DNA from 3 places in the Aeromicrobium sp. EU05-FHT14F07 genome. Region 1 is predicted to be linked to each of the others. Evidence: predicted binding sites of a transcription regulator. Region 1 holds the regulator's gene; each other region holds the start of a gene.

Evidence for each region. Region 1 encodes LexA, which represses DNA repair genes until DNA is damaged. Its sites were predicted from a motif close to TCGAACANNTGTTCGA; they were not measured.
Region 2: recA (recombinase RecA) is a predicted target of LexA. The motif match lies at 3,501-3,516, and genes of this name have one in related genera.
Region 3: AC3WRM_RS08415 (DUF222 domain-containing protein) is a predicted target of LexA. The motif match lies at 6,160-6,175, and genes of this name have one in related genera.

Annotation. Positions count from the first base shown of each region.
Region 1 covers NZ_JBYTCR010000035.1:977-10,477, forward strand. Annotated here, with positions in the region: gene AC3WRM_RS18115 (ATP-dependent DNA helicase) at 1-1,356, shown strand, start outside; gene lexA (transcriptional repressor LexA) at 1,432-2,232, opposite strand; gene AC3WRM_RS18125 (LysM peptidoglycan-binding domain-containing protein) at 2,626-2,982, shown strand; gene AC3WRM_RS18130 (type 1 glutamine amidotransferase) at 3,022-3,741, shown strand; gene AC3WRM_RS18135 (VOC family protein) at 3,751-4,161, opposite strand; gene nrdR (transcriptional regulator NrdR) at 4,535-5,056, shown strand; gene AC3WRM_RS18145 (vitamin B12-dependent ribonucleotide reductase) at 5,169-8,093, shown strand; gene AC3WRM_RS18150 (DNA cytosine methyltransferase) at 8,461-9,501, shown strand, end outside.
Region 2 covers NZ_JBYTCR010000005.1:160,568-170,068, reverse strand. Annotated here, with positions in the region: gene AC3WRM_RS07175 (amino acid ABC transporter permease) at 1-586, shown strand, start outside; gene AC3WRM_RS07170 (hotdog fold domain-containing protein) at 597-1,058, opposite strand; gene AC3WRM_RS07165 (PadR family transcriptional regulator) at 1,140-1,697, shown strand; gene AC3WRM_RS07160 (regulatory protein RecX) at 1,720-2,286, opposite strand; gene recA (recombinase RecA) at 2,289-3,368, opposite strand; gene AC3WRM_RS07150 (hypothetical protein) at 3,834-4,271, opposite strand; gene AC3WRM_RS07145 (DUF3046 domain-containing protein) at 4,377-4,571, opposite strand; gene AC3WRM_RS07140 (GNAT family N-acetyltransferase) at 4,641-5,162, opposite strand; gene AC3WRM_RS07135 (MerR family transcriptional regulator) at 5,336-6,097, shown strand; gene AC3WRM_RS07130 (helix-turn-helix domain-containing protein) at 6,131-6,427, opposite strand; gene AC3WRM_RS07125 (CinA family protein) at 6,506-6,985, opposite strand; gene pgsA (CDP-diacylglycerol--glycerol-3-phosphate 3-phosphatidyltransferase) at 6,982-7,605, opposite strand; gene AC3WRM_RS07115 (hypothetical protein) at 7,635-8,114, opposite strand; gene AC3WRM_RS07110 (FtsK/SpoIIIE family DNA translocase) at 8,119-9,501, opposite strand, start outside.
Region 3 covers NZ_JBYTCR010000007.1:56,044-65,544, reverse strand. Annotated here, with positions in the region: gene AC3WRM_RS08445 (SDR family oxidoreductase) at 1-468, shown strand, start outside; gene AC3WRM_RS08440 (NAD-dependent epimerase/dehydratase family protein) at 473-1,450, opposite strand; gene AC3WRM_RS08435 (YbaY family lipoprotein) at 1,524-1,826, shown strand; gene AC3WRM_RS08430 (ABC transporter ATP-binding protein) at 1,826-3,787, shown strand; gene AC3WRM_RS08425 (RCC1 domain-containing protein) at 3,784-4,617, opposite strand; gene AC3WRM_RS08420 (NAD-dependent succinate-semialdehyde dehydrogenase) at 4,623-6,077, opposite strand; gene AC3WRM_RS08415 (DUF222 domain-containing protein) at 6,188-7,282, shown strand; gene AC3WRM_RS08410 (ABC transporter substrate-binding protein) at 7,409-8,296, opposite strand; gene AC3WRM_RS08405 (DedA family protein) at 8,338-9,030, opposite strand; gene AC3WRM_RS08400 (hypothetical protein) at 9,095-9,501, shown strand, end outside.

The sequences.
Region 1 (9,501 bases):
CCCCACGCCGCCGAGTGCTTCGTCGAGCTCGCCCGGGAGGCCGCGTCGACCGCCGACGTCGTGGTCACCAACCACGCTCTCCTCGCGATCGACGCGATCGACGGCGTGCCCATGCTGCCCGAGTACGACGCCGTCGTCGTCGACGAGGCGCACGAGCTCGCCGCGCGGGTCACGCAGGCCGCCACCGCCGACCTCGACCCCGCCATCGTCGAACGAGCCGCGCGGCGCGGTCGGCCCTACACCGACGGCGAGACCGACGACCTCAGCGACGCCGGCGACGCCCTCGCGGCGGCTCTCACCGGCGTCCAGCCGGGCCGCATCGACCACGTCGTCGACGAGCTGCACGAGGCCCTGTCACGGGTGCGCGACGCCGCCCGCGCGTCCCTGTCCGCGTTCCCGCGCGAGAAGGCGGAGGTCGAGGGCGACGCCGCACGGCAGCAGGCGAAGGCCGGGCTGGAGGAGATCCGGCTCGTCGCGGACCGGATGGCGTCGCTGCGCGAGACCGAGGTGCTGTGGATGTCCGACACCCGCGGTCCGGTCCTCCACGTGGCGCCCATCGACGTCTCGGGGAGCCTGCGCGACAAGCTGTTCGAGGAGAAGACCGTCGTCCTCACCAGTGCCACGCTGACCGTCGGTGGCGGCTTCGAGCCGGTGGCGGCCTCGGTGGGCCTGTGGCGCGAGGACGCCGACCGCTGGACCGGTCTCGACGTCGGCTCGCCGTTCGACTACCGGCGCCAGGGCATCCTCTACGTCGCGCGGCACCTGCCGCCGCCGGGTCGCGACGGCATCACGGACGCCCAGCTCGACGAGATCGCCGCGCTCCTCGAGGCTGCTGGTGGCCGCACGTTGGGCCTGTTCTCGTCGCGTCGAGCTGCCGAGGCAGCGGCGGACGGTGTACGCAGGCGGCTGCCCGGCCGGGAGATCCTCTGCCAGGGCGACGCGCACCTGTCGGAGCTGACGCGCCGGTTCGCCGCGGAGGAGGAGACGAGCCTGTTCGGCACGCTGTCGCTCTGGCAGGGCATCGACCTCCCGGGCGACACCTGTCGACTGGTGGTCATCGACCGCGTGCCGTTCCCGCGGCCCGACGACCCGCTGATGAGCGCGCGGCAGCGTCTGGTGGAGAAGCGGGGTGGCAACGGGTTCATGAGCGTGGCCGCAGCCCACGCCGCCCTGCTCCTCGCACAGGGCGCGGGCCGGCTGATCCGCCGCACCGACGACCGCGGCGTGGTCGCGATCCTCGACCCGCGCATCGTCACCGCGCGGTACGGCAGCTTCCTGGCCGCATCGTTGCCGCCGCTGTGGCGCACGACCGACCGTGACGCCGTGCTCGGTGCGCTGAGGCGGCTCGACGGGTGAGCGCCCCACACGCACGCAGGCCCCACCCCTCGTGGGGCGGGGCCTGCGTCCGTGCGACGAGCGGCGGGTGAGGACTCAGAGGCGACGCAGGACGGTCGTGACCTTGCCGAGGATCGTGGCGTGGGTGCCGTCGATGGGGGAGTAGTCCTCGTTGTGCGGGAGCAGCCAGACCTGGCCGTCCTTGCGCTGGAACGTCTTGACGGTCGCCTCGCCGTCCAGCATGGCGGCGACGATCTCCCCGTTCTCGGCGACCGGCTGCTGGCGGACGACCACGTAGTCGCCGTCGCAGATCGCGGCGTCGACCATCGAGTCGCCTCGGACCTCGAGCAGGAACAGCGTGCCGTCGCCGACGAGCGTGCGGGGGAGCGGGAAGATCTCCTCCACCTGCTCCTCGGCGAGGATCGGGCCGCCGGCGGCGATCCGACCCACCATGGGCACGTAGGTCGCCTCGGGCCGCTGGTCGCCGAAGCCCGTCTCGTCGACGACGGAGTCGTCGGCCGAGCTGAGCGTCCGGCGGGCCTTGACGACCTCGGGCAGGAAGATCTCGATGGCACGGGGCCGGTTCGGGTCGCGCTTGACGTACCCGAGGCGCTCGAGCACCCGCAGCTGGTGCGCCACGGACGAGGTGCTGGCCAGCCCGACGGCGCCGCCGATCTCACGCATGCTCGGCGGGTAACCGCGCTGCTCGATCTGGTCGCGCATGAAGTGGAGGATCTTCTGCTGGCGTCCGGTGAGGCCGGTCATCTCGTCGACCGGACCGTCGGGGAGCTCGCGCACGGAGTTGCGTGAACCCTTGGGGCGACCGCGGCGGGGAGGCTCGCTGGACGGGTCCACGGTGTCAGCGGCTGGGTCGTCGGCTGGGGTGTCGTCGCTCATGGGGACCACGCTAGACCTCCGCGAGGACGTTTACAAACACATGTTCGAGAGCGTGTCGCCGTTCGAACACGCGCCTCCCAGGGGGCGCTGGAGGAGGCTCGATGGCGTGCTCGCCGGGTCCACGGCGCGTGTCTCGCGTCACCATCGAACATTTCTTCGGATCACTTCTCCCTGCAATTCCAGGGATGACAGGCCGGAGATCGACATCGTGTTCGACAGGGGGCTGCTTTTGTCGGCGCCTTCCCCTACAGTCGTACACGTGTTCGATCGAACATCTGTTCGCCGGATTCGTGGAGCAACCGCCTGCGGAGGACCGACGTTCGAATGACATCGGCAGGCGTTCGATCGACACACCAGACCTCGCACGATCCTCTTCCTTCCCCGGAGGCCCCCATGAGCACCATCTCGATCACCACGTACGACCGTCGCACCCTGCGTCGCCCCGCTGTCGCACCCGTCCGGCTGACCCGTCGCGGTCGTCTGGTGCTGGTGCTGGCGGTCATCGCGGCCCTGGCTGTCGGTGCCGTCGTGCTCGGCTCCTCCACGGTCGCGACCGACGAGGCGGGCGTCGTGCCCGCGACGCGTGTCGTCACCGTGCAGGAGGGCCAGACGCTCTGGCAGATCGCCGCCGAGGCGAACCCCGAGGGCGACGTGCGCGACACGGTCGACGACATCATGCGGATGAACTCGCTGCCCAGCGCCGGCGACCTGCAGCTCGGTTCCGACCTGGCGGTCCCCGTCTACCAGTGAGGCGATCGCCCGGCACCGCGCGTCGGGCACCATGGGGGCATGGCTTCCGCACCTGACGCGCACCCCCTGGTCGTCCACGTGGTCGCCGACGTCACCGACCGCGACGGTGGTCACGTGCTGGAGCGACTCGAGGAGCTCGGCGCCAGCGTCGAGTGGCTCGACCGCGACGACCTTCCGCCGCACTGGGACGCCGACGGCGTCGACCTGCTCCTCCTGCTCGGCTCGGAGCGCTCCGCGCACGACCCGCGGTGGGAGCCGGTCGTCGAGCGGGAGTCTGAGATGGTGCGTGTCGCGGTCGGCACGCACACCCCGGTCATGGCGATCTGCTACGGCGCCCAGCTCGCCGCGCGCGCCCTCGGCGGCACCTCCTACCGCGGTGACGGCGCCGAGGCAGGCTGGAAGCGCATCGACACGATCGACGAGGTGCTCTGCCCGGAGGGCCCGTGGGCTCAGTTCCACCAGGACGTGCTGACGCCGCCGCCGACCTCGACCGTGCTCGGCCACTCCTGGTTCGGGCCGCAGTGCTTCGTCGACGACGCGTACGGCGGGCGGGTCATCGCCTGGCAGTTCCACCCCGAGGTCACCACCTCGACGTTCGCCCGGTGGGTCGACGAGGACGCCGCGCTCGTGCGCGCCGAGGGCTCGTCGCCGGCCGAGCTCAAGCGGCAGGCACTCGCCAACGCCGTCCGCAGTCGCCAGGCCGCGCACGACCTCGTCGACGCCGCCCTCGCGTACCTGCGCGTGCGGACGACGGCGTAGGCGTCCCGGTCAGGACGACGCGACGTTGAACAGCCAGGCCACACCGAACCGGTCGTTCAGCAGGCCGAACTCGTCGCCCCACGGAGCGGGGCCCAGCGGCACGACGACCTCCGCGCCCTCGCTGAGCCCGTCGAAGTAGTCGCGCAGGCGCTCGTCGTCGCCGGTGAGCGCGATGTTGATCGCGGTGCCCACCACGGGGTCGTCGCCTCCCGGGGGCGTGTCGGAGGCCATGATGTCCAGGCCCGCGTCGGACACGAGGTGTCCGTGCATGACCAGGTCGGCGCGAGCGGGATCGTCGCTCATGCCGTAGTCGCCGAAGGTGGCGATGGTCAGCTCGCCTCCGAGGACGGAGTGGTAGAGCTCCAGTGCCGCGCGCGACTGGTCGCGGAAGTTGAGGTACGGGTTCAGGCGGATCGTCATGACGCCATCCTGCTCGCTCCTGTTCCGAGATGGAACAGAATGCACGGATCCGGTCGTGGAGGATGCCGCGACACGCCCTCCCGGACGCGCCCGGTGCCGCCGCGCAGGGCGCTGACCTGCGCAAACGCGAGGCCTGCAGATTTGTCGGACCAGATCGGTTGACTGGCTTGCACGACCTGGTGCCGAGGCGTACCGTAGCCACTACATCTAGTGATTACACCGATGTAGTTCTCCACATCTAGTCCCACAGAGAACGACCAGTTACCCACAGGAATCGCGGGGAATCCACCAGGAATCCCCAGCTCCGTCCCCAGGCGGACGGCACGACGACCCAGGTCGTCCGGACAGATCAGACCACGGAGAGGAGAGCACGATGAACTGCCCCTTCTGCAAGGACGGCGACACGCGCGTGCTCGACTCGCGCGTGGCCGACGACGGCGGCGCCATCCGGCGACGCCGCGTGTGCGGGAACTGCCAGAAGCGGTTCACGACGATCGAGCAGATGCAGCTCACCGTGCTCAAGCGCTCCGGCGCGACCGAGCCGTTCAACCGCGAGAAGGCCGTCGCGGGCGTCCGCAAGGCGTGCAAGGGTCGCCCCGTCTCCGACGACGACCTCGCACGCCTCGGCCAGCAGGTCGAGGACGCGCTGCGCGAGAGCGGGGCGGCCGAGATCGCCGCGGACGAGGTGGGGCTGGCCATCCTCGAGCCGCTCAAGTGTCTCGACGAGGTCGCCTACCTGCGGTTCGCGAGCGTGTACAAGGCGTTCGACTCCGTCGACGACTTCGCCGCCGAGATCGCCGAGCTCATGGCTCGGGCCGCCGACGGCGAGCTCGCCGAGCACACCGCCCACCGCGACGGACCAGCCCAGCACGACAGCACGACGCACCACCCCTGATCTGCTGCTCGCCCTCGGGGGCGAGCGCACGCACCACAGCAGCACGGCCTGAGCATCGGGCCCACGCGGCACACCCTTCACACACCCTCAGCGAGACCACAGGAGCAATCTCATGACGGAGACGGTCGACGGATCGACGAGCCGGGCACAGTCCGGGCGCGCGCGTGCACGGAAGGGCAAGGGTCTGACCATCGAGCGCGTGTACACCACCGAGGGTGTCCACCCCTACGACGCCGTGACCTGGGAGCGTCGCGACGTCGTGCAGACCAACTGGAAGACGGGGGAGACCGTCTTCGAGCAGCGTGGCGTGGAGTTCCCGGACTTCTGGAGCGTGAACGCCTCCACCATCGTCACCACCAAGTACTTCCGTGGCGCGGTGGGGTCGAGTGAGCGCGAGCAGAGCCTGCGCCAGCTGCTCGACCGCGTCGTGCTCACTTACACGAAGGCCGGCAAGGAGCACGGCTACTTCGCCACCGACGCCGACGCCGAGGTGTTCGAGCACGAGCTGACCCACATGCTCCTGCACCAGGTGTTCAGCTTCAACAGCCCCGTCTGGTTCAACGTCGGCACGTCGAGCCCGCAGCAGGTCAGCGCCTGCTTCATCCTCGCCGTCGACGACTCGATGGACTCGATCCTCAACTGGTACCGCGAGGAGGGTCTGATCTTCAAGGGTGGGTCGGGCGCCGGCCTCAACCTGTCGCGCATCCGCTCCTCGAAGGAGCTGCTCCGCTCCTCCGGCGGCACCGCCTCCGGTCCGGTCTCGTTCATGCGCGGCGCCGACGCGTCCGCGGGCACCATCAAGTCCGGCGGCGCGACGCGTCGTGCGGCCAAGATGGTCGTGCTCGACGTCGACCACCCGGACATCGTCGAGTTCGTCGAGACGAAGGAGCGCGAGGAGGAGAAGATCCGCGTGCTCCGCGACGCGGGCTTCGACATGGACCTCGGCGGTGAGGACATCACCAGCGTCCAGTACCAGAACGCCAACAACTCGATCCGCGTCGACGACGCCTTCATGCGCGCCGTCGAGGAGGGCACCTCCTACGGTCTGCGTGCGCGCACCAGTGGCGAGGTGATCGAGGAGATCGACGCGAAGGAGCTGTGGGGCAAGGTCGCGAAGGCCGCGTGGGCCTGCGCCGACCCGGGCATCCAGTACGACTCGACGATCAACGACTGGCACACCACGCCGGAGACGGGCCGCATCACCGCGTCCAACCCGTGCTCCGAGTACATGCACCTCGACAACTCCAGCTGCAACCTGGCCAGCCTGAACCTGCTCAAGTTCCTCTCCGAGGACGGCACGACGTTCGACGTCGAGCGGTTCGTGAAGAGCGTCGAGCTGATCATCACCGCGATGGACATCTCGATCTGCTTCGCCGACTTCCCGACCGAGGCGATCGGCGAGACCACGAAGGCCTACCGTCAGCTCGGCATCGGCTACGCCAACCTCGGCGCGATGCTCATGGCCTCGGGCCTGGCGTACGACTCCGACGGCGGCCGTGCACTCGCCGCGTCGATCACGTCGCTGATGACCGGTGTGTCCTACCGTCGCTCGGCCGAGCTGGCGGGCGTGGTCGGCGCGTACGACGGCTACCAGCAGAACGCCGCCCCCCACACGCGGGTCATGCGCAAGCACCTGGCCGCGAACGACGACATCCGCACCCTGCACTCGATGGACATCGCCGTGCAGCGCGAGGCCACGAAGCAGTGGGCCGACAACCTCAAGATCGGCGAGAAGAACGGCTGGCGCAACGCCCAGGCGTCCGTGCTCGCCCCGACCGGCACCATCGGCTTCATGATGGACTGCGACACGACGGGCATCGAGCCCGACTTCTCGCTGGTCAAGTTCAAGAAGCTCGTCGGTGGCGGCTCGATGCAGGTCGTCAACCAGACGGTCCCGGTCGCGCTGAAGAAGCTCGGCTACACGGGCGAGACCATCGAGGCGATCATGGAGTACATCGCCGAGAAGGGTCACGTCGTCGACGCTCCCGGCCTGAAGACCGAGCACTACGAGGTCTTCGACTGCGCCGTGGGCGACCGCGCGATCAAGCCGATGGGCCACGTGCGGATGATGGCGGCGGCCCAGCCGTTCCTGTCCGGCGCGATCTCCAAGACGGTCAACATGCCGGAGACGTCCACGGTCGAGGAGATCGCCGACGTCTACTTCCAGGGCTGGAAGCTCGGCCTGAAGGCGCTCGCCGTCTACCGCGACAACTGCAAGGTCGGCCAGCCGCTGTCCTCGCAGAAGAGCCAGGACGACAAGACGTCGGCCGCCGCGACCTCCGAGACGACCCCCGAGGTCAAGACGGTCGTTGTCGAGAAGCCGATCCGTCGCCGTCTGCCGAAGTCGCGTCAGTCGATCACCACGTCGTTCAGCGTCGGTGGCGCTGAGGGCTACATGACGTCGGGTGCGCACGAGAACGGCGAGCTCGGCGAGCTGTTCCTGAAGCTGGGCAAGCAGGGCTCGACCCTGGCCGGTGTGATGGACGCCTTCTCGATCGCGGTCTCGATCGGCCTGCAGTATGGCGTGCCGCTGGAGACGTTCGTGCAGAAGTTCACGAACCTGAAGTTCGAGCCGGCGGGCCTCACGGACGACTCCGACGTCCGCATGGCGCAGTCGATCATGGACTACGTCTTCCGTCGTCTGGCGCTGGACTACCTCGACTTCGACACGCGGTCGGCGCTCGGCATCCACTCGGCCGAGGAGCGCCAGCGCTACCTCGACACGGGCAGCCACCAGCCGATCAGCAAGGGCTCGACGGCTGCGGAGCTGGTCGAGACTCAGCCGGAGACCCTGAAGGAGGCGGCGACCGCCGAGGCCGCCACCACCGAGGTCCCCGCCGACGTCACCGCGGCGCAGGCCCAGGCCGACACGGCCAAGCCCGCCCCGAAGACGGCGCACACGTCGGCCGAGCTCCTCGAGGTCATCACCGGCTCCGCCGTCGACTCGCCCCTGTGCATGACCTGCGGCACGAAGATGCGTCCCGCCGGCTCCTGCCACGTCTGCGAGGGCTGCGGCAGCACCAGCGGCTGCAGCTGACAAATGCGTCGGGCCCGGTGCGCTAACACCGGGCCCGACGAGCAGAGGCCGAAGCCGCGTGCTCTCTCTAGCGAGGAAACAGCATCATGGCACGTCTTCGGTCTCTGCTCGGAAACCACCCCCGAGTAGAGAAAGGAGAGAACCATGCCCAAGGCAAAGAGCAGTGGCGGTCGGGCGCGTAGCGCCATCACCGGTCGGTACGTTACTAAGGCGACGGCTGCGCGCAACCCGCGTACGACCGTCGTCGAGCGCAAGAAGTAGGCGCTGCGCGTCGCGGTGCGCGGGTCTCGGGCCAGCACACCGCGGCGTGCCGACGCGGTCGGCGAGCCTCCGACCACTGTCGGTACACGAACCTAGGATGTCGAACATGAGCTCGAACACGGCAGCAACGGAGCCCGCCTTCACGTTCATCGACCTCTTCGCCGGCATCGGCGGCTTCCATGCGGCACTTTCCTCGCTAGGTGGCGAGTGCGTCTACGCCTCGGAGATCGACGAAGCCGCCGCGAAGATCTACCAGCACAACTGGGACATGGAGGTTGCCGGCGACATCGTCCCCGAGACCGACCCCGTCGTTAAGGTGCCCCCGCATGACGTCCTCGCTGCGGGGTTCCCGTGCCAGCCCTTTAGCAAGTCGGGGTTGCAGCGCGGGATGGACGAGGCGCGGGGCACGTTGTTCTGGAACATCCTGCGGATCCTCGAGGAGCACCGACCCTCCATCGTTCTCCTGGAGAACGTCCGCAACATCGCGGGACCGCGGCACGCCCACGAGTGGGAGGTGATCATCCGGTCGTTGCGCGACCTCGGGTACCAGGTAAGTTCTCGACCAGCCGTGTTCTCGCCACATCTCCTGCCCCCGTGGATGGACGGGGCGCCGCAGATCCGCGAGCGCGTCTTCATCGTGGGTACCTACGTCGGGGCGTACGCTGCCTGGGACGAGATCGAACCAGTCGTCACCAACCGTCCCGTCGGTGACTGGAACCCTCAGTCATGGGATCTCCGCTCAGTGCTGCAGGACGAGGGCGAGATCGCGGACCGGGCGAACTACGACCTGACGGCCAACGAGCAGCGTTGGATCGAGGCCTGGGCGGAGTTCGTGCGAAGGTTTCGTGCCGCCGGCGTTGCGAGGCTGCCGGGGTTCCCCATCTGGGTTGACGCCTTCATCCACCGCGACTCGCTCGTTATCCCTGAGGAGACGCCGAAGTGGAAGGCAGGGTTCCTTCGGAAGAACTCGGATTTCTACACGGAGCACGAGGCCCTGGTCGACCAGTGGCTGCTCGACTTCGACGAGCTCGAGGGGTTTCCTGCCTCCCGCCGCAAGCTCGAGTGGCAGGCGCAGGACGCTGAACGGCTCGAGGACTGCATCATGCACTTCCGGCCGTCCGGGATCCGCGTCAAGAAGCCCACGTAC
Region 2 (9,501 bases), on a different contig from region 1:
TGTCCTCGGGGTGGGCAAGCTCTCTGACCACGGCTGGCTCCGCTGGCCAGCGTGGCTCGTCGTGGAGTTCTTTCGCGCCGTGCCGCTCCTGATGCTGATCATCTTCTTCTGGTCTCTGCAGGGGTTCCCGATCGGCGCGCTCCTCCCGCTGGTCCTCGGCCTGACCCTCTACAACGGGTCAGTGCTGGCGGAGGTGTTTCGCGCAGGCATCCAGGCCGTGCCTCACGGCCAGGCCGAGGCGGCGTACGCCCTCGGCATGCGCAAGACGCAGGTGATGAGGATCGTGCTGCTGCCACAGGCCGTGAGGATCATGCTGCCGTCAATCGTGAGCCAGTGCGTCGTCGTCCTGAAGGACACCAGTCTCGGTTTCTACATCCTGGCACCCGGTCTGACGTTCGCGGGACGAGAGCTCTGGCGCACCTTCAACAACTACCTGGCCGTGGCGATCGTCCTCATGGCGATCTACATCGCACTCAACCTGATCCTGACCTGGATCGCCACCATGTTGGAGCGTCGGCTGAGCGGCAGCGGAGCAGGCTCGGTACGGATCGTGGCCGGACAGGTCCAGACGTCCAACCCGAACTGACCTGACCTTGTCAGCGCTTCTTCGGCGTGACCCAGAGGTGGATGGTCCCGGCGACGGTGACCGTGCCGTCCTCCAGGGCCGCCGTGACGCGGACCGGGACGTCGGGACCGTCGGCCCACGCCTCGGGGTCGGACTCGGCGGTGCAGACGAGGTCGCCGGCGGACTTCGCCAGGTACTGCACGTCCATCCCCTTGGGCAGCCAACGGTGGTCGCTCGGGCAGGTCGCCTCGGCGAGCAGGCCCATGGCGGCCTCGAGACCGTTGCACGCGGCGATCGCGTGCACGGTCCCGATGTGGTTCTGCACGCTGCGGCGCTTAGGGATGGTGATCTGCGCGAAGTGCGGCTTCATCTCCTGCACCCGCAGGTGGATCGAGGCGAAGTAGGGCGCCTTCTGTCCGTAGAAGATCGAGAACAGGCGCTTGCCCTGCGGGAGCGCTGACATCTTCTGGTACACGTCGAGGGTGCTGGGCATGCGCGCGAGTCTAGGACGCTGACAGCGACGCTGTCTGCGTCGCCCGGCCGAGTGTGGCGAACCGCTCAGTAGGGTGAGGCCGTGAACCTGTCGATGACCTCGTACGCGCTGCTCGGTCTGCTGGCGTTCGACGACATGTCGCAGACCACGGGACTGACCGGCTACGAGCTGAAGCAGCGCGCGGACCGCACCCTCAAGTTCTACTGGACGTCGCCGGCGATGAGCCAGATCTACACCGAGCTCGACAAGCTGCTCGAGCGCGACCTCGTGCACGCGGTGGAGCACGTCGAGGGCCGCCGCACGACCCGTCGGTTCAGGATCAGCGAGGAAGGACGCAGCCAGGTCGAGCGCTGGTTGTCGGCCCCGGTCGACGACCCGTTCCCGGTGCTGAAGCACCCGGTGGCGCTGCGTCTGCTCATGGGCCACCTGACGTCGGCCGAGCACGTGCAGGAGATGCTCGAGGACTACCTGCTCCGACTCGCCGACCGGCGCCGTGAGCTCGAGGCCGTCCGCGAGCTGCTGGGCGACGTCGAGGAGGTGCGGTACGCCGCCCGGGTGGCCGAGTGGGGCTTGTCCTACTACGACAGCGAGCGGGAGATCGTCGAGCGCATCCGCCGCGACGTCGAGGAGCGCGGCTGATCCGCGCTCCTCGACGGGTCGCTCAGGTGGAGACCAGCGGGTCCCACGTGACGTCGGAGTCGTCGGCGTCGAGCTCCTCGCGGACGACGTCGAAGGCCACCTGCGGCGAGTAGCCCTTGCGGGCGAGCATGCCGGTGAGCCGGCGGATGCGAGTGGTGTCGTCGAGACCGCGCAGGGAGCGCAGTTTCTTCTGCACGAGCCGGTGCGCCGCCTGCCGTTCGGCGTCGGGGTCGACGTCGGCGAGCACGTCGCGCGCGACGTCGTCGGCGATGCCCTTGCGCCGCAGCTCGAGGGCCAGCACCTTGGTGGCGAGCCCCTTGCTGCGCGAGCGTGACTCGACCCAGGCGCGCGCGAACGCTGCGTCGTCGACGAGGCCGACCTCCTCGAAGCGGTCGAGCAGGCGGGTGGCGACGTCGTCGGGCACGTGCTTGCGGGCGAGTGCCTCGGCGAGCTCGGCGCGGCTGCGTGGCGAGTCGGTCAGCTTGTTCAGCAGGATGGTCCGGGCGACCGACTCGACGTCGGCGTCGGGGTCCTGCTGGACGTCACGCGGTGCGTCGGTCGGCGCCGGCGGCTCGTGTCCCCCGACCACGATCAGAACTCCGTGGCCGGCAGGTCGACGTCGTCGACCTCCTCGTCGAGCTGGGCGCCGACACCGAGGTGCTCCTTGACGCGCTTCTCGAGCTCCTCGGCGAGGTCGGGGTTGTCCTTGAGGAACTGGCGGGCGTTCTCCTTGCCCTGGCCGAGCTGGTCGCCCTCGTACGTGTACCAGGCGCCGGCCTTGCGGACCATGCCCGTCTCGACGCCGACGTCGATGAGGCTGCCCTCGCGGCTGATGCCCTGGCCGTACATGATGTCGAACTCGGCCTGCTTGAACGGCGGCGCGAGCTTGTTCTTGACGACCTTGACGCGGGTGCGGTTGCCGACCATGTCGGTGCCGTCCTTGAGCGTCTCGATGCGGCGCACGTCGAGGCGGACCGAGGCGTAGAACTTGAGCGCCTTGCCGCCCGTGGTGGTCTCGGGCGAGCCGAACATGACGCCGATCTTCTCGCGCAGCTGGTTGATGAAGATGGCGGTGGTGCCGGAGCCGTTGATGGCACCGGTCATCTTGCGCAGCGCCTGGCTCATGAGGCGGGCCTGGAGGCCGACGTGGCTGTCGCCCATCTCGCCGTCGATCTCGGCCCTGGGCACGAGGGCGGCGACGGAGTCGATGACGATGATGTCGAGCGCGCCGGAGCGGATGAGCATGTCGGCGATCTCGAGCGCCTGCTCGCCGGAGTCGGGCTGGGAGACCAGCAGCGCGTCGGTGTCGACGCCCAGCTTGCGCGCGTAGTCGGGGTCGAGCGCGTGCTCGGCGTCGATGAAGGCCGCGACGCCGCCGGCCTTCTGGGCGTTGGCCACGGCGTGCAGCGCGACCGTGGTCTTGCCCGAGGACTCCGGGCCGTAGATCTCGACGATGCGCCCGCGCGGCAGGCCGCCGATGCCGAGCGCGATGTCGAGGGCGGTGGCGCCGGTGGGGATGATGCTGACCGGGACCCGGCCCTTCTCACCGAGGCGCATGACGGCGCCCTTGCCGTAGTTGCGGTCGATCTGGGCGATCGCGTTGTCGATCGCCTTCTCGCGCTGGTCGCTCGTCACGGCGGTGACGGGCGCGAGGGGGGACTTGGGAGGCATGCGCTGGTCCGTTCTGCTCGGTGGGTGGCCGGTCGTCTACGACGCTAGGGGCCGCCTCAGACATCTGGAGCCTCGTCGACCCCGCCTGTGGACAGCGACGCCCTTCGCGTCAACCGTGTCCACCACCGTAGTACGAACACCTGTTCGAGTGCGTGCGACACGCCGGTGGGGTGGTGTGTCGTGCTGCTGCGTCGCCTGCCGTGGCCTTGCCGCTGCGCTGCCGCAGGGGGTCTGACCTTGCTGCTGCGCTGCCTCGGCTGGCGCTGGAGCTCGTCTCCGCAAGGGCCACCCGAAGGACGAACCCTTCCGACGCCACGCCGCTATCGGTGGATCCTCAACCTCAGGAGGGCTCTTGAGGGTGCGAATCCACCGATGGGGCCGGCAGTGGGGCGCGGCGCGGGCGCAGGGATCTGCGTTCGGGTGCCGGCTGGCGGACGATGCGTGTCGGGCGGAGGGTCGTGCGTCCTACACGGAGGACCCGGACGTGGAGGCGTCGTCCTGGGACGTGCTGCCGGACGGGTCCTGGCCGAGGCCGTCCGTGCCCGTGCCGTCCTGCGACGGGGGTGCGAGCCGGCCGTCGGGCGGGGTCGGAAGCTGACCGTCCTGCCCCATCGGACCGCCGGCGCCGCCCTGGCCGGTCGGACCACCCGGGGAGGTCGTGCCCGGCGAGGTCGTCGAGCCCTGGTCGGCGACGGCGTGGCCGGTGGCGAAGCCGCCGCCGAACAGGGCGGCGGCGAGCACCACCGCGCCGGCGGCGACGGCGGCAGGCCGGCGGCGTGGGCGCCCGGACCTCGGCTCGGCCTGCTCATCGTCGTGCTGCGCGAGCACGACCGTCTGCGGCGCGGTCGGGTGCTCGACGGTGTCGTCGACGTCGTGGCGGCGGATCGTGTCCGTGGTGCTCATCGTGGCTCCTTCGTCGGACCGCTCGGCCCGTGGACCTCCACGATGGTCGGGCAGCTTCGGCGCCCGCCGTGTCCTTCCTGTGCGGCGCCCGTGAGAGCAGCCGCCTCAGCGCTCGCGGGCCGGAAGCTCCAGGCTGGCGTGGACGGCTCGCCACACCACCTTGGGGTCGACGCCGGCCTCGAGGGCCTCGCTGGCCGTGCGGCCGTCGAGCTCGGCCATGACCTGCGTGGCGGCCCAGACCCGGGCGTACCCCGGGCCGAGGTGGAGGGTCATCCGCTCCCAGAACTCGCTGTGCCTCATCGCGGCCAGCATGCCACGCGACACCTGCCACCTGCCTGGGGGCCGTCAGCCCAGCCGTCAACCCAGCCGTCAACCCAGCGCGACGATCTCCGCGAGCAGCCGACGGTCGAGCGGACGGTCGGCGTGGATGATGCGGGCCGGGCCGTCGGCCCACGGCTCGACGTGGACCCGCTCGAGGCCGGCCTGCTCGCTCACGCGCCCCGACGCCGGGTTCGTCTCCATCGAGCGCGCGACGACGGGCCAGTCGGGCTGCGTGCGGTGCGCAGCCCCCACGGCGACGCTCGCGACCCACGTGCCGAGGCCGTGGCCCCAGACGCTGGGGGCGAGCCGGAAGCCCAGGTTCCACCAGCCGCCGCGGGGCGTCACCCCACCGGTCCCGACGACGTCACCGCGCACGGTGACGGCCCACTCCCCCAGGCCGCTCTCCTGCCAGTCGCGCTCGGCCCGCTCCGCCAGGGCGACGCTGCGCCCACGGTCGGTGAAGACGCCCTCCGGGAAGTGCCGCCAGGTCTCGGGATCGGAGTACACGGCGTGCACGGCGTCGACGTCGCCGAGCACCAGCGGGCGCAGACCCCAGTCGGACGGGTTCACCGCGAGACCACCGCGGAACCTGTCGTCGCACCCATGCTGCCCCCTGTTCGTCGTGCGTCCTGCCCGCCAGCATGGCAGGCGGGGTCGGTGCCACGGATGCCAGGCTTGACCCTCACGCGGCGTGAGGCTGCAGGGTGGTCGACGAACCCATCCCGAGGACGAGGAGGAGAACGATGGAGGACGGCCTCTACACGGTCGGCCGGCTGGCCCGACTCGCCGGCGTGACGGTGCGGACGTTGCACCACTACGGCGAGATCGGCTTGCTCGAGCCGAGCGAGCGGAGTGCGGCGGGCTACCGCCTGTACGACGCCGACGACGTGGAGCGGCTCACCCGCATCCTCTACTACCGCGACCTCGGGTTCGGGCTCGACGACGTCACCGCCCTCCTGGACGGTGACACCGACCCGGCCGACCACCTGCGAGACCAGCACCGGCTGCTCAGCGAGCAGCTCACCCGGATGCAGGGGCTCGTGGCGGCCATCGAACGAGAGCTGGAGGCACACATGTCAGGGATCAGGTTGACGCCCGAGGAGCAGCTGGAGGTCTTCGGGGAGTCGTGGGACCCCGCGTACCGGGACGAGGCGCAGGAGCGTTGGGGCGAGACCCCGGCGTGGGCGCAGAGCCAGGAGCGCACGCGGTCCTGGACGAAGGAGGACTGGCAGGAGGTCAAGGAGCGCACCGACGCGCTGGAGCGACGGCTCGTCGAGGCCTTCACGGCCGGGGTGCAGCCCGGCTCCGAGCGGGCCGACGCGCTCGCGGAGGACCATCGAGCCGAGCTGAACCGGTTCTACGAGGCCGACCACGCACTGCAGCGAGGCGTCGTCACGTTCACGACCAGTGACGAGCGGTTCAGAGCACGGTACGAGGCCCTGGCGCCGGGACTGTCCGACTGGATCCGGGCGATCGTCGAGGCGAACGCGGACCGGCACACGTGACGAGCCGGCCCGGCGGGGTGGTCGGTCGGCGGCTCAGGCCGCGGAGGCCGACACCTCGCCGGGGGCGATCGACGAGACGCTCGCCAGGTCGGTGGCCTCCTCGATGGCCAGCAGCGTGCTGACGTCGAGCAGGACCTTGCTCAGCGGGACGTCGAGCGCGGCGGCGAGGGCTGCGAGCAGCTCCGAGCTGGGCTCCTTCTGCCCGCGCTCCACCTCGGAGATGTAGCCGAGCGAGACCCGCGCCTTGGCGGACACGTCGCGCAGCGTGAGCCCCTGGGCGACCCGGCGGGCGCGCAGCACCTCACCGACCAGCTGCCTCATGGCGGTCATGGTCCACCTCCTCCGCGTGGGTCACGTCAGGATCAACGTCGCTCGTCCGGAGGTGATTCCCCGGCCTCGAGACCCGTCCTACTCACAGAGCCTAGCGACCAAGGACGACAACGCCGCACCGACCGTCCCCCGACGGACGGCGTCGCGGTCACCGTCGAGGTGCAGCGGCTCGGACTGCAGGCGGTGGCCGGGCCCGTCGAGACCGACGAAGACCGTTCCTGCCGGCTTGTCCTCGCTCAGTCCTGGGCCGGCCACGCCCGTCGTCGAGAGGCCCCAGTCCGCGTCGAGCAGGCGCCGGACGTGGTCGGCCATCTGCACGGCCGTGCCCGGGTCGACGGCACCGCGCTCGGCCAGGAGCCCGGCGTCGACGCCGAGCACGTCGCGCTTGACCCGCGTCGCGTACGACACGACTCCGCCGACGACGACGTCGGACGCGCCCGGCACGTCGACCAGGGCCGCGCACAGCAGGCCCCCGGTGAGGGACTCCGCGCAGGCGATCGTCTCGCCCCGCTCGCGCAGGAGCCGGACGACCTCGACCGCGGCCGGCAGCGGCGTCACGCCGCGCTCTTCGCGTCCCGTCGCAGGACGATCGCGTCACGGACGTACTGGACGGCCGTGACGACCGTGATGACGAGGGCGGCGGCCATGAGGAGGTGCGTGACCCAGCGCAGCACGTCGCTCGCCGTGTTGTCCCAGAGCTCGAACGGCAGGACGTAGCCGCCGATCGCGAGCGCCTGGAGCGTCGTCTTGATCTTGCCGCCCTGGCTCGCGGGCATGACGCCGTACTTCTTCACCACGAACCGCATGAGGGTGATCCCCCACTCGCGCACGAGCAGGACGACGGTCACCCACCACCACAGGACGCCGATGATCGACAGACCGACGAACGCCATGCCGGTGAGGGCCTTGTCGGCGATCGGGTCGGCCAGCTTGCCGAAGTTGGTGACCAGGTTGTGCTTGCGGGCGAGGTCGCCGTCGATCCGGTCGGTGACCATCAGCAGGGCGAACGCGACCCAGGCCCAGACGCGCGTCGAGACGTCCTGGCCGTCCTGCGTGAGCAGCAGCCAGCCGAACAGCGGCACACCCAGGATGCGTACGACCGTGAGGGCGTTGGCGATGTTCAGGTTGCTCGGGACGTGCTGGGGGTCCTGCTGGTGGCTGGCGTGGGCCGGCTCCATGGGTGCCTCTCGCTCGCGGGACGGACGGTTCAGTATGCCCCACCGCGTCGACGGGCGATCTCCTCGCGAGCCTCCTCGACCGAGACCGTGGTCCCGAGACCCAGCGGCGCGGTGTGGATGCGTCGACCGTCGGGGCTGATCACCTTCACCCGGGGGTCGAGCAGACCGTCGCGCGGCTCGACCCGGATGTCGGCCATCTCGCTCCACAGCAGACCCACCCAGCCGTCACCGTCGCGCATCCGCACCCCGTGCGCGTCGGCCACGAACAGCGGCGTGCGAGCGTCGCGCACCCCCTGCAGCACCGTGAGCGCGAGGAAGAGCAGGACACCGCCCGGGACCCAGAGGGCGGTGTCGTCGCGCTCCCAGGCGAGGAAGCCGAAGCCCGCACCCACGGCCAGTGCGGCGAGCCCGACCACCAGGTAGAGCAGCGCGCGACGTCGGATCTCGAACGGCGGGTCGTCGACGACCTCGTCCTGGAGCGGCTCGAGACGCTCGGTGCTCACGGCCATCACCTCATCCTGCGCTGATCGACGCCAGGACGTCGTCGAGGTCGTCGGGCTTCACGAGCACGTCGCGCGCCTTGGAGCCCTCGCTGGGCCCGACGACGCCGCGGCTCTCCATGATGTCCATGAGGCGTCCGGCCTTCGCGAAGCCGACCCGCAGCTTGCGCTGCAGCATCGACGTCGAGCCGAACTGCGTGGTGACGACCAGCTCGACGGCCTGCAGCACGAGGTCGAGGTCGTCGCCGATGTCGTCGTCGAGGTCGCGCGCGGCCTGCGCCGGGGCGGTGACGTCCTCGCGGTAGCTGGGCTGCAGCTGCTCCTTGCAGTGCTTCACCACCTCCGCGATCTCCGCCTCGGTGATCCAGGCACCCTGCATGCGCATGGCCTTGTTCGCGCCCATCGGCAGGAAGAGACCGTCACCCTGGCCGACCAGCTTCTCGGCTCCGGGCTGGTCGAGGATGACCCGGCTGTCGGCGAGCGAGCTCGTGGCGAACGCCAGGCGGCTCGGCACGTTGGCCTTGATCAGGCCGGTGACGACGTCGACGCTGGGTCGCTGCGTGGCGAGCACCAGGTGGATGCCCGCCGCACGGGCGAGCTGCGTGATGCGCACGACGGAGTCCTCGACGTCGCGCGGAGCGACCATCATGAGGTCCGCGAGCTCGTCGACGACGACCAGCAGGTACGGGTAGGGCGTGAGGACGCGCTCGCTGCCGGGCGGCGCCTGGAGCGACCCCGCACGGACCGCCTTGTTGAAGTCGTCGACGTGCCGGAAGCCGAAGTTGGCGAGGTCGTCGTAGCGCATGTCCATCTCGCGCACGACCCACTGCAGCGCCTCGGCCGCCTTCTTCGGGTTGGTGATGATCGGCGTGATGAGGTGCGGGATGCCCTCGTAGGCGGTCAGCTCGACCCGCTTGGGGTCGACCATGATCATCCGCACCTCGTCGGGCGTGGAGCGCATGAGCAGCGACGCGATCATCGAGTTCACGAAGCTCGACTTGCCGGACCCGGTGGCGCCGGCCACGAGCAGGTGCGGCATCTTCGCCAGGTTCGCGACGACGAACCCGCCCTCGACGTCCTTGCCGAGGCCGATGACCATCGGGTGGTGGTCACCGCGCGCCTTGGCCGAGCGCAGCACGTCGCCGAGGGAGACCATCTCCTTGTCGACGTTCGGGATCTCGACGCCGATCGCCGACTTGCCGGGGATCGGGCTGAGGATGCGGACCTCGTTGGACGCGACCGCGTAGGAGATGTTCTTGCTGAGCGCGGTGACCTTCTCGACCTTGACGGCCGGACCGAGCTCCACCTCGTAGCGCGTGACCGTCGGCCCGCGGGTGTACCCCGTGACCTGCGCGTCGATCTGGAACTGCTCCAGCACCTCGGTGAGCCGCTCCAC
Region 3 (9,501 bases), on a different contig from region 1:
CGCGACGCGGGGCTCGCCTGGACGTTCCTGCGCGACAGCTTCTACGCCGAGGTGTTCCCGCACTTCGCTGACGAGCAGGGCGTGATCCGGGGACCCGCCGGCGAGGGGCGCGTGGCGGCTGTCTCGCAGCGCGACGTCGCCGCCGTGGCCGCCGAGGTGCTGCTCCACCCCGGCGACCACGCGGAGCGGGCCTACGACCTCACCGGTCCCGAGGCGCTGACGCTCGCGGAAATCGCCACGATCCTGACGGAGGTCACCGGCCGCCCGCACCGCTTCCACGACGAGACGCTCGAGGAAGCCCGCGCCAGCCGCGCCCACTACGGCGCGCCCGACTGGCAGGTCGACGCCTGGGTCAGCACCTACACGGCGATCCGCGACGGCGAGCTCGCCACCGTGAGCGACGACGTCCCGCGCCTGCTCGGGCGTCCTGCGCTCTCGCTCGCCGAGGCGCTCTCCGCGGCTCGCTGACGCCTCACGCCGTCGCGTCGGCCAGGACCGCCCGCTCCTCCTCGCGCGTCAGCCTCGCGGCGCGTGGCCGGTCCAGACCCCGCGCACGCTCGTCGGCGAGGACGTCGGCGACCGTCTCCTCGAGCGGGCGGCGGACGAGGCCGGCGGCCTCGGCCCGGTCGGTGTCCATGCGCATCATGCCGCCGTACCCCTCGGGGAGCCAGAGCGGCAGCGAGCGCTCGCCCGACCACGGCCGCACGTCCAGCGCCTCGAGGCGCTCGGGGCCGAGAGGCACCAGGCGTCCAGCGAACCCGACCGTGTCCGCGACCCGGAGCAGCACCTCGCCGAGCGGGAACCCCTCGCCGGCGACGTTCAGGACGCCGGTGACGCCACGCTCGGTGGCGTCCACCACGAACATTGCGACGTCGCGGACGTCGACCACCTGGCACCACGCGGCCGGCGGGTCGGGCACGAGGACGTCGTCCGTGCCGGCGTGGGAGAACCGGGCGGGCCAGTACCCGAACCGGTCCGACGGGTCACCCGGGCCGGCCAGCAGACCGGACCGCAGCACGAGCGGGGCGGGGTGCGCGAGCACGGCCCGCTCGCACGCGACCTTGCCCTCCCCGTACAGCTCGGCGTCCACGACGTCGGTCGTCGCCGGCTCACGGAGCGCGTCGTCCTCGTGCAGCGGTCCCGACAGGTCCGCGTAGACGTTGCCGGTGGACACGAACGTCCAGCGACCCGTCGTCTCCCCGAGCGCGGCCAGGGCCGACCGCACGTGGCCGGGCTGGCGTGCGACGTCGACGACGGCGTCCCACGGCCCCACCACCTCGTCGTACGCGCCAGGACCGTCGCGGTCGGCCCGCACCCAGCGCACGCCGTCGACGACCCCACCGCTCTCGCCACGAGCCAGGCAGGTGACGTCGTGCCCCCGCTCCACCGCGGTCCGCGCGACCTCGCGGCCGAGCCATGCCGTCCCACCGAGCACCAGCCACCGTCCCATGCCCCCACCTGACCAGGCCGTGCGCCGACTCGCCAGAGATGTTCGCCGAGGGCTGACGGCCTAGGCTCAGGACATGGCCTCCATCAGCACCCTCACCGTCACCGGGACCGCCACGACCCGCGAGAAGATCGCGCTGCCCGGCGGCGGCGTGCTCACGGTCAAGCTCGTCTCGCCCGACGGCGAGGTCCTGGCCGCCGCCGCCAGCGTCGCCGGCGACGGGCCCACGCCGTTCGAGCTGTCCGTCGACACCGCCCTCGTCCCCGACGCCGACACCCTGCGTCTCTGGGCGATGCTGCGCACCGACGTCGGCGTGTGGGGCACCCCCGAGCTGGTCACCGTGCGCGAGGAGCTGCAGCTGTCGCGAGTCGACGCCTGATGCCACGGGGTGCCCAGGTCACGCACCTGTCGCGGGAGGAGGTGGCCGCCGCGGACAGTCCCGTGCTCGGACGCATCGCCTCCCTGCTGCGGCCGTACCGCAGGCAGCTGGTGCTCGTCTGCGCCGCCGTCGTGGCGGGCGCCGCGCTGACGTCGGTCATCCCGTTCCTCACCCGCGCCGTCTTCGACCACGCGCTCTTCCCCACCGACGGCGGTCCCGCCGACCTCGGCCTGCTCGGGCGCCTCGTCGGCCTCATGTGCCTCATTCCGCTCGTCACCGCGCTGATCTCCGTCGGGCAGAACTGGCTGACGGCCACGATCGGCAACTCCGCGATGGCCGACCTGCGCAGCCAGCTGTTCGCGCACCTGCAGACGATGGAGCTGGCCTTCTTCACGGCCACGAAGACCGGTGCCATCCAGTCGCGGCTCGCGAACGACGTGGCCGGTGTGCGGACCGTCCTCACCGACACCGCGACGACCATCCTGCAGAACACGGTGACGGTCGTCGCCGCGGTCATCTCGATGGTGCTGCTGTCGTGGCAGCTGACGGTCCTGACCCTGGTGCTCATGCCGGCGTTCATCGCCATCCAGCTGCGGGTCGGTCGACGACGCCAGAAGCTGGCCCGCCGCACGCAGGAGTCGCTGTCGGAGATGACGGCCATCACCGAGGAGTCGCTGAGCGTCTCCGGCATCCTGCTCTCGAAGGTGTTCGGCCGCGCGGAGTCCGAGACCGAGCGCTACCGCGAGGCCAACCGGGAGCAGGCGCGGCTGCAGGTCGCGCAGGCGATGACCGGGCGCACGTTCTTCGCGACGGTCCAGACGTTCTTCGCGATCACGCCCGCGCTCATCTACCTGCTGGCAGGACTGATGATCACGGGCAGCCTGCCCGGCGGGGCCGACACGCTCACCGCCGGGACGCTCGTCGCCTTCACGACCCTGCAGGCCCGGCTCCAGATGCCGCTGCTGCAGCTCATGCGCGTCACCCTCGACGTGCAGACGTCGCTCGCCCTGTTCCGCCGCATCTTCGAGTACCTCGACCTCCGGCCCGCCGTCGTCGAGAAGCCTGGCGCGGTCACCCTGCCCACCGTGCGGGGCGAGGTGGAGATGCGCGGCGTCTGGTTCCGCTACCCCGAGCCGCGCTCGCTCAGCGGTGGCCGCACCGGCGACCGCTTCGGCGACTCGACCGTGCGCATCGACCGGCCGGACGGCGTCGCCGCACCGGTGCCGACCGACGCGTGGGCGCTGCGCGACGTGTCGCTGCGCGTCGAGCCGGGTCAGCTGGCCGCCATCGTCGGGCCGTCGGGGTCGGGCAAGACGACCGCCACCTACCTGGTCCCGCGCTTCTACGACGTCACGCGCGGCGCCGTGCTGATCGACGGGCACGACGTGCGCGACCTGACCCTCGACACGGTCACCGGCGCGGTCGGCATGGTCACCCAGGAGCCGTACCTGTTCCACGGGACGATCCGCGACAACCTCGCCTACGCCCGACCCGACGCGAGCGCCGAGGAGATCGAGCAGGCTGCCCGCGACGCCAACATCCACGACCGGATCCTCAGCTTCGCCGACGGGTACGAGACCGTGACGGGCGAGCGCGGCTACCGGCTGTCGGGCGGTGAGAAGCAGCGTCTCGCGATCGCCCGCGTGCTGCTCGCCGACCCCCGCATCCTCATCCTCGACGAGGCCACGTCGGCCCTCGACACCGAGACCGAGCGGCTCGTCCAGCAGGCGCTGGAACGCGCCCGCGCGAACCGCACGACCATCGCCATCGCCCACCGCCTGTCGACCATCCACGATGCCGACGTGATCTTCGGCGTCGAGGACGGCCGTGTCGTCGAGCAGGGCACCCACGACGAGCTGCTCGCCGCCGGTGGCCTCTACGCCCGTCTGTACGTCGAGCAGTTCCAGTCCGGCCGGGGCCCGCGGCGAGCCGACGAGCGGCGGGCGGACGTCAGCGTCTAGAGCGTCCACGCGGTCGTCGCCCGCCGACCATCCGCCGCCGAGCCGGTCGACACGACGCGTCCGTCCTCGAGTAGACCGAGACTGTGCTCGGCGCCGGCGGCCACAGCGACGACATCACGCCATCGTTCGACGTCGGCATGGTCTGACCTCGCTGCGCCCGCGACGTGCACCCGGCCCCCGGCGTCGAGGCCGAGGACGTGCAGGCTTCCGGCGCTCACCTCGACGATGTCACGCCACGTGGCAACTTCGGTGACACCGCAGCGAACGTCGCCCGTGGCCAGCACTCGTCCCTGGTGGTCCACCGCCACCGTGTGCAGGTAGCCCGCTGACACCGAGCGGACGCCACGCCAGCCGGAGACGTCGCACTGGCCCCGTGTGTCGTTGCCGACCGCGACCACCGTCCCGTCGTACCGCAGCCCGACGGAGTGCCAGTCACCGGCCGCGACGGCGATGACGTCGCGCCACGCGTCGACCTCGCACGCCCTGTCCTCCCACCGACCGGCAGCGAGGACCCGACCGTCGGACGTGACACCGAGAGTGCGTCGCCACCCGGCCGCGACGCCGACCACGTCCTCCCATCCCGCGACGTCGCACTGGCCGTCGCCGTTCCAGCCGGTCGCCACGACCGTGCCGTCGGCGCACAGGCCCACCGTGTGCGACCGGCCCGTGTTGCGGGCTGCGTGGACGTTCCCAGCCGCGACGGCCACGATGCCGCTCCATCCCTCGACGGAGCATTCCTGCGACCCGGGGCGACCTGCGGCCACGACGGTGCCACCTCGTCGCAGACCCACCGAGTGACGACGACCGGCCGCCACCGCAGCGCCGTCCATCCGCGTCAGAGTCCGCCGAGGCCGACGTACTTCGTCTCCAGGTACTCCTCGATGCCCTCGGCGCCGCCCTCGCGGCCGAAGCCGGAGGCCTTGACGCCGCCGAACGGGGCGGCCGGGTTCGAGACGATGCCCTGGTTCAGGCCGACCATGCCGGTCTCGAGGCCCTCGTAGACCTTCACGGCGCGGGCGTAGTCGGTGGTGAAGGCGTAGGCGACGAGACCGTACTCGGTGTCGTTGGCCATGCGGATCGCGTCGTCGTCGTCGGTGAAGGTGAAGACGGGGGCGACCGGGCCGAAGATCTCCTCCGTGGCCACCTTCGCCGACAGCGGCACGTCGGTGAGGACGGTCGGCGGGTAGAACCAGCCGGGACCGTCGGGCACCTGGCCCCCGGTGACGACGGTGGCGCCCTGGTCGACGGCGTCGTCGACGAGCTCGGCGACCTTGTCGCGCTGCTTCTCCTCCACGAGCGGGCCGACCTTGACGTCGTCCTCGAGGCCGGGGCCGATCTTCAGGGCCCCCATCTTCTCGGCGAGCTTCGTCGAGAACTCCTCGGCGACGTCGGCGTGGACGATGAACCGGTTGGCCGCCGTGCACGCCTCGCCGATGTTGCGCATCTTCGCGAGCATCGCGCCCTCGACCGCCGCATCGACGTCGGCGTCGGCGAAGACGAGGAACGGGGCGTTGCCGCCGAGCTCCATCGACACCCGCAGCAGCCCCTCCGCGCTCTGCTCGACGAGGCTGCGGCCGACCTCCGTGGAGCCGGTGAACGTCAGCTTGCGCAGACGGGGGTCCCGGATGATCGGCTCCATCACCTCGCCGGTGCTCTTCGTCGTCACCACGTTGAGGACGCCCTCGGGGACGCCCGACTCCTCCAGCACCTTCGCCAGCCACAGCATGGTGAGCGGAGTGAGGCCGGCGGGCTTCACCACCATCGTGCAGCCGGCGGCGATCGCGGGCGCGATCTTGCGGGTGCCCATGGCGAGCGGGAAGTTCCAGGGGGTGATCATCAGGCACGGACCGACGGGCTGCTTGAGGGTGAGCAGACGGGTCGCGCCGTTCGGGGCCACCGAGTAGCGGCCCGAGACGCGCACGGCCTCCTCGGAGAACCAGCGCAGGAACTCCGCGCCGTAGGTGATCTCGGCCTGGCTCTCGCTGAGCGGCTTGCCCATCTCGAGCGTCATGATCGTGGCGAGCTCGTCGGCACGGTCGACGACGGTCTCGAAGGCGGAGCGCAGGATCTCGCCCCGGTCGCGAGGCGGGACCTTCGCCCAGTCGGGCTGCGCGGCGACGGCGGCGTCGATGGCGGCCTTGCCGTCGTCGACGGTGCCGTTCGCGACCTCCACGAGCGTCGAGCCGTCGGCAGGGTTCTCGACGGCGAAGGTCGCACCGCCGCTCGCGTCCCGCCAGGAGCCGCCGATGAAGAGCTGCGTGGGGACGTCGGGCAGTGCGGAGGAGGTCATGTCCCGAGGCTACGACGGTCGCGGTCGGTCGGCACCCGGTGACCTTGGCCTCGCTGAAAGCAGGGCCTTGGTCCGTGTTCTTTCGTATGTGTGTTCGGTATCATGGGGGCATGTCCAGCACCGCACTCGTCGACCGGCTCGAGGCCGTCGCTGCCGAGCTGCGCACCTACCCGACGACCACCGACGCGTTGCGGCTGCTGCAGGGACTCTCGAACGCGATCGACGCGGAGAAGGTCGCCCTGGTCGCGGAGATGGACGAGCACCGGGACTTCGAGGCCGAGGGCTGCTCGAGCCTGAAGAACTGGCTGCGCGACCAGCTGCACCTCGACGGCAAGCAGGCTTCTCAGCTGGTCCGCTCCGGTCGGACCCTGCGGGACATGCCCGACCTGGCTGACCTCGCTACCGCCGGTGCCGTCTCGCTCGACCATGTCGACGCGTTCGGCTACGCCGCGAAGCACATCGACCCGATGGTCGTGGAACGCTCGATGGACTGGATGCTGCGCCTTGCAGCAGACGCCGAGCCGGTCCAGGTCCGCAAGGCCGTCAAGAAGCTCCGCGAGGTCGCCCACCCCGACGACCTCGACGAGGCCTGGATCAAGGGCATGGACCGCCACGACATCACCCTCACCCCCGTCGGCGACGGCGTCCACCTCACCGGGTTCCTGCCCGCCGACACCGGCGCCAAGTTCCACACCGTCCTGCAGTCACTGTCCGCACCCACATGCGCCGAGGACGAGCGCCCCGTCAGCGTCCGCCGCGTGACAGCGCTGGACACCCTGCTGTCCTCCGTGCTGGCCTCGGGCCTGCCCCAGGACAAGGGCGTGCGCCCACACGTCACGCTCACCGCCGACCTCACCGACCTCGCCGACGACGCGAGCACCGCGACCGCCGAGCTCGCCGGGTTCGGGACCATCGGCCCCGCCCAGCTCCAGCAGATGCTCTGCGATGCCGACCTCACCCCCATCCTCACCGCCGGCAGACACGCCACCCTCGACGTCGGCCGCACCCACCGCACAGTGAGCCAACCGGGCGAAGCCCGGCAGCCGGTCCTCAGCGAGCGCCAGCGAGCTGTGCGCCGAGCGCGAGGAACGAGCGCGAGCCGGCTACCACCACATCGCCTACTGGTCCGAGGGCGCCGCCACCGACCTCGCCAACCTGATCGGTTTGTGTCCCAGACTGGGGGTCCCCCCACACAAGGCGCGTAGCGGTGGGGGAGCACGCGGCAGTCCATCAGGGGTTCTTCACCATCGACCCCCACACCCACCAGACCCACCGCACCCTGCGCACCCGCACCAAGTCCCACCCCCGGCACACCCGCGCCGGCTGACGCCCTACCGCACTCGACGGACCAGTGCGGACTGGTCGAAGACCTCCGGGTGCAGGACCGACGCGAACGCCTCGACACCGTCCACGAGTCGCGGACCGGGTCGCACGACGACCGCGTTGCCGTCGACCGCCCACACCTGGGGGTCCGGGAGCTCCCGCACGACGACCTCGGCCTGCTCGGCGGCGCCGTCGAGGCCGAAGCCGCACGGTGCCACCAGCACCACCTCGGGACGCTCCGCCCGCAGCGCGTCCCAGCCCGACGGACCCGACGGCGTCCCGGCGTGCATACCGACCGGATCGCCGCCGGCCGCCGCCACCTGGTCGGGGATCCAGTGACCTCCGGTGAACAACGGGTCCACCCACTCCACCACCGCCACGCGCGGGCGACGTCGGTCGGCCACCCGGGCCTCGACCTCCGCCAGACGCCCGCGCAGGCCCGCCACCACCGCACGGCCGCAGTCGACGACACCAGCCGCAGCCGCCACCCGCTCCACCGACACGAACACGTCATCCAGCGTGTGGGGATCGAGCGTCACCACGTCGGCACGGCAGCCGAGGTGCGCCAACGCCTCGTCGACCCGGTCGGTCGGCAGCGCGCACACCCGGCACAGGTCCTGGGTCAGCACCAGGTCGGGGTCGACGTCGGCGAGAGCACCCTCGTCGAGCGTGTACAGGTCGACACCGTCGGCCCGACGCGCGCGGACGTAGGAGTCGATCTCCGCCGGCGTCCACCCGCTGGTGTCCGCGCCCGTCACCACCACCCGGTGCTCCGACCGCGCCGCCACCGGCTCGTCGCACTCGAAGGTCACGGCCACCAGTCGGTCCTGCAGGCCCAGGGCGTAGACGATCTCCGTCGCCGACGGCAGCAGCGACGCGATCCGTCGCGCCGTCACGGGGCCGTCGCTCGCGGGCACGTCAGTCGCTGGACCGTCGTTCACTGGGGGCGACGCGGACGACGACGCGGGTACCGCGGCAGCTGGCGCACCCGCACCACCACGAACACGGCGATGACGAGCAGCACCGCCAGGATCACCAGCTTCTGGAACGTGTCGGCGTAGGGCTCGACCTGCTCCCAGTTCTCGCCCAGCCGGTAGCCGGCGACCACGAAGATGCTGTTCCAGATCAGGCTGCCCGCCGTGGTCAGGGTCAGGAACAGGCCGAACGACATCCGCTCCACGCCGGCGGGCAGGGAGATCAGGCTGCGGAAGATCGGCACCATCCGACCGAAGAAGATCGCCTTCGTGCCGTGCTTCGCGAACCACGCCTCCGTCCGCTCGAGGTCGCTGACCTTCAGCAGCGGCACCTTCTCGAACACCCACACCGTCCGCTCACGGCCGTACGCGCGGCCCAGCCAGTACAGGATCGCCGCGCCGATGACCGAGCCCGCCGTGGTCGCGAACAGGGCGCCCGCGAGGCTGAACGTGCCCTGCGCGGCAGCGAAGCCCGCCAGCGGCAGGATGATCTCGCTCGGGATCGGGGGAAAGATGTTGTCGGCGCCGACCGCGAGGGCGACACCGAACAGGCCCAGCTTCTCCATCAGGTCGACCGTCAGACCAGCCAGACCGCTGTCCGGACCCGTCGAGCTGGCGGACTGCACGAGAGCGGACGTCACGGCTGCGCTGATCACCAGGCGAGGGTACCTGCGCGCACCCGAGCCGGGGCCGACGTGGCGCCGGGGCTACCGTCGCAGTATGCGATCTCGGGTCACACGCAGCGCCACCGTGCTCGCCGCGTCGCTCCTCCTGCTCACCGCCTGCACCGGCGGTCACGACGGGGACGGCGACGCGACGGCGACGTTCCGCACGCCGTCGCGCGCGATCGACGTCGTGGCCGGCCACACGCCCGCGCAGAACGCCGTGGGCACCTCGCGGCGGTTGTTCGAGCGGTCGGCGGTGGCGGTCGTGTCGGCCCGCAGCGCCCGGTCGCAGCAACGGTCCGTGAAGGTCGCCGAACGACTCGGCGTCCCGATGCTGCTGGTCGGACCCACCACGCGCGGTGAGCTCGACCGTCTCGGCGTGCGTACGACGCTCGCCGTCGGGCCGAAGGACGCCGACTGGCCCGACCTGCCCGGACGTCGTCTCGTCGGCGACGACCAGGC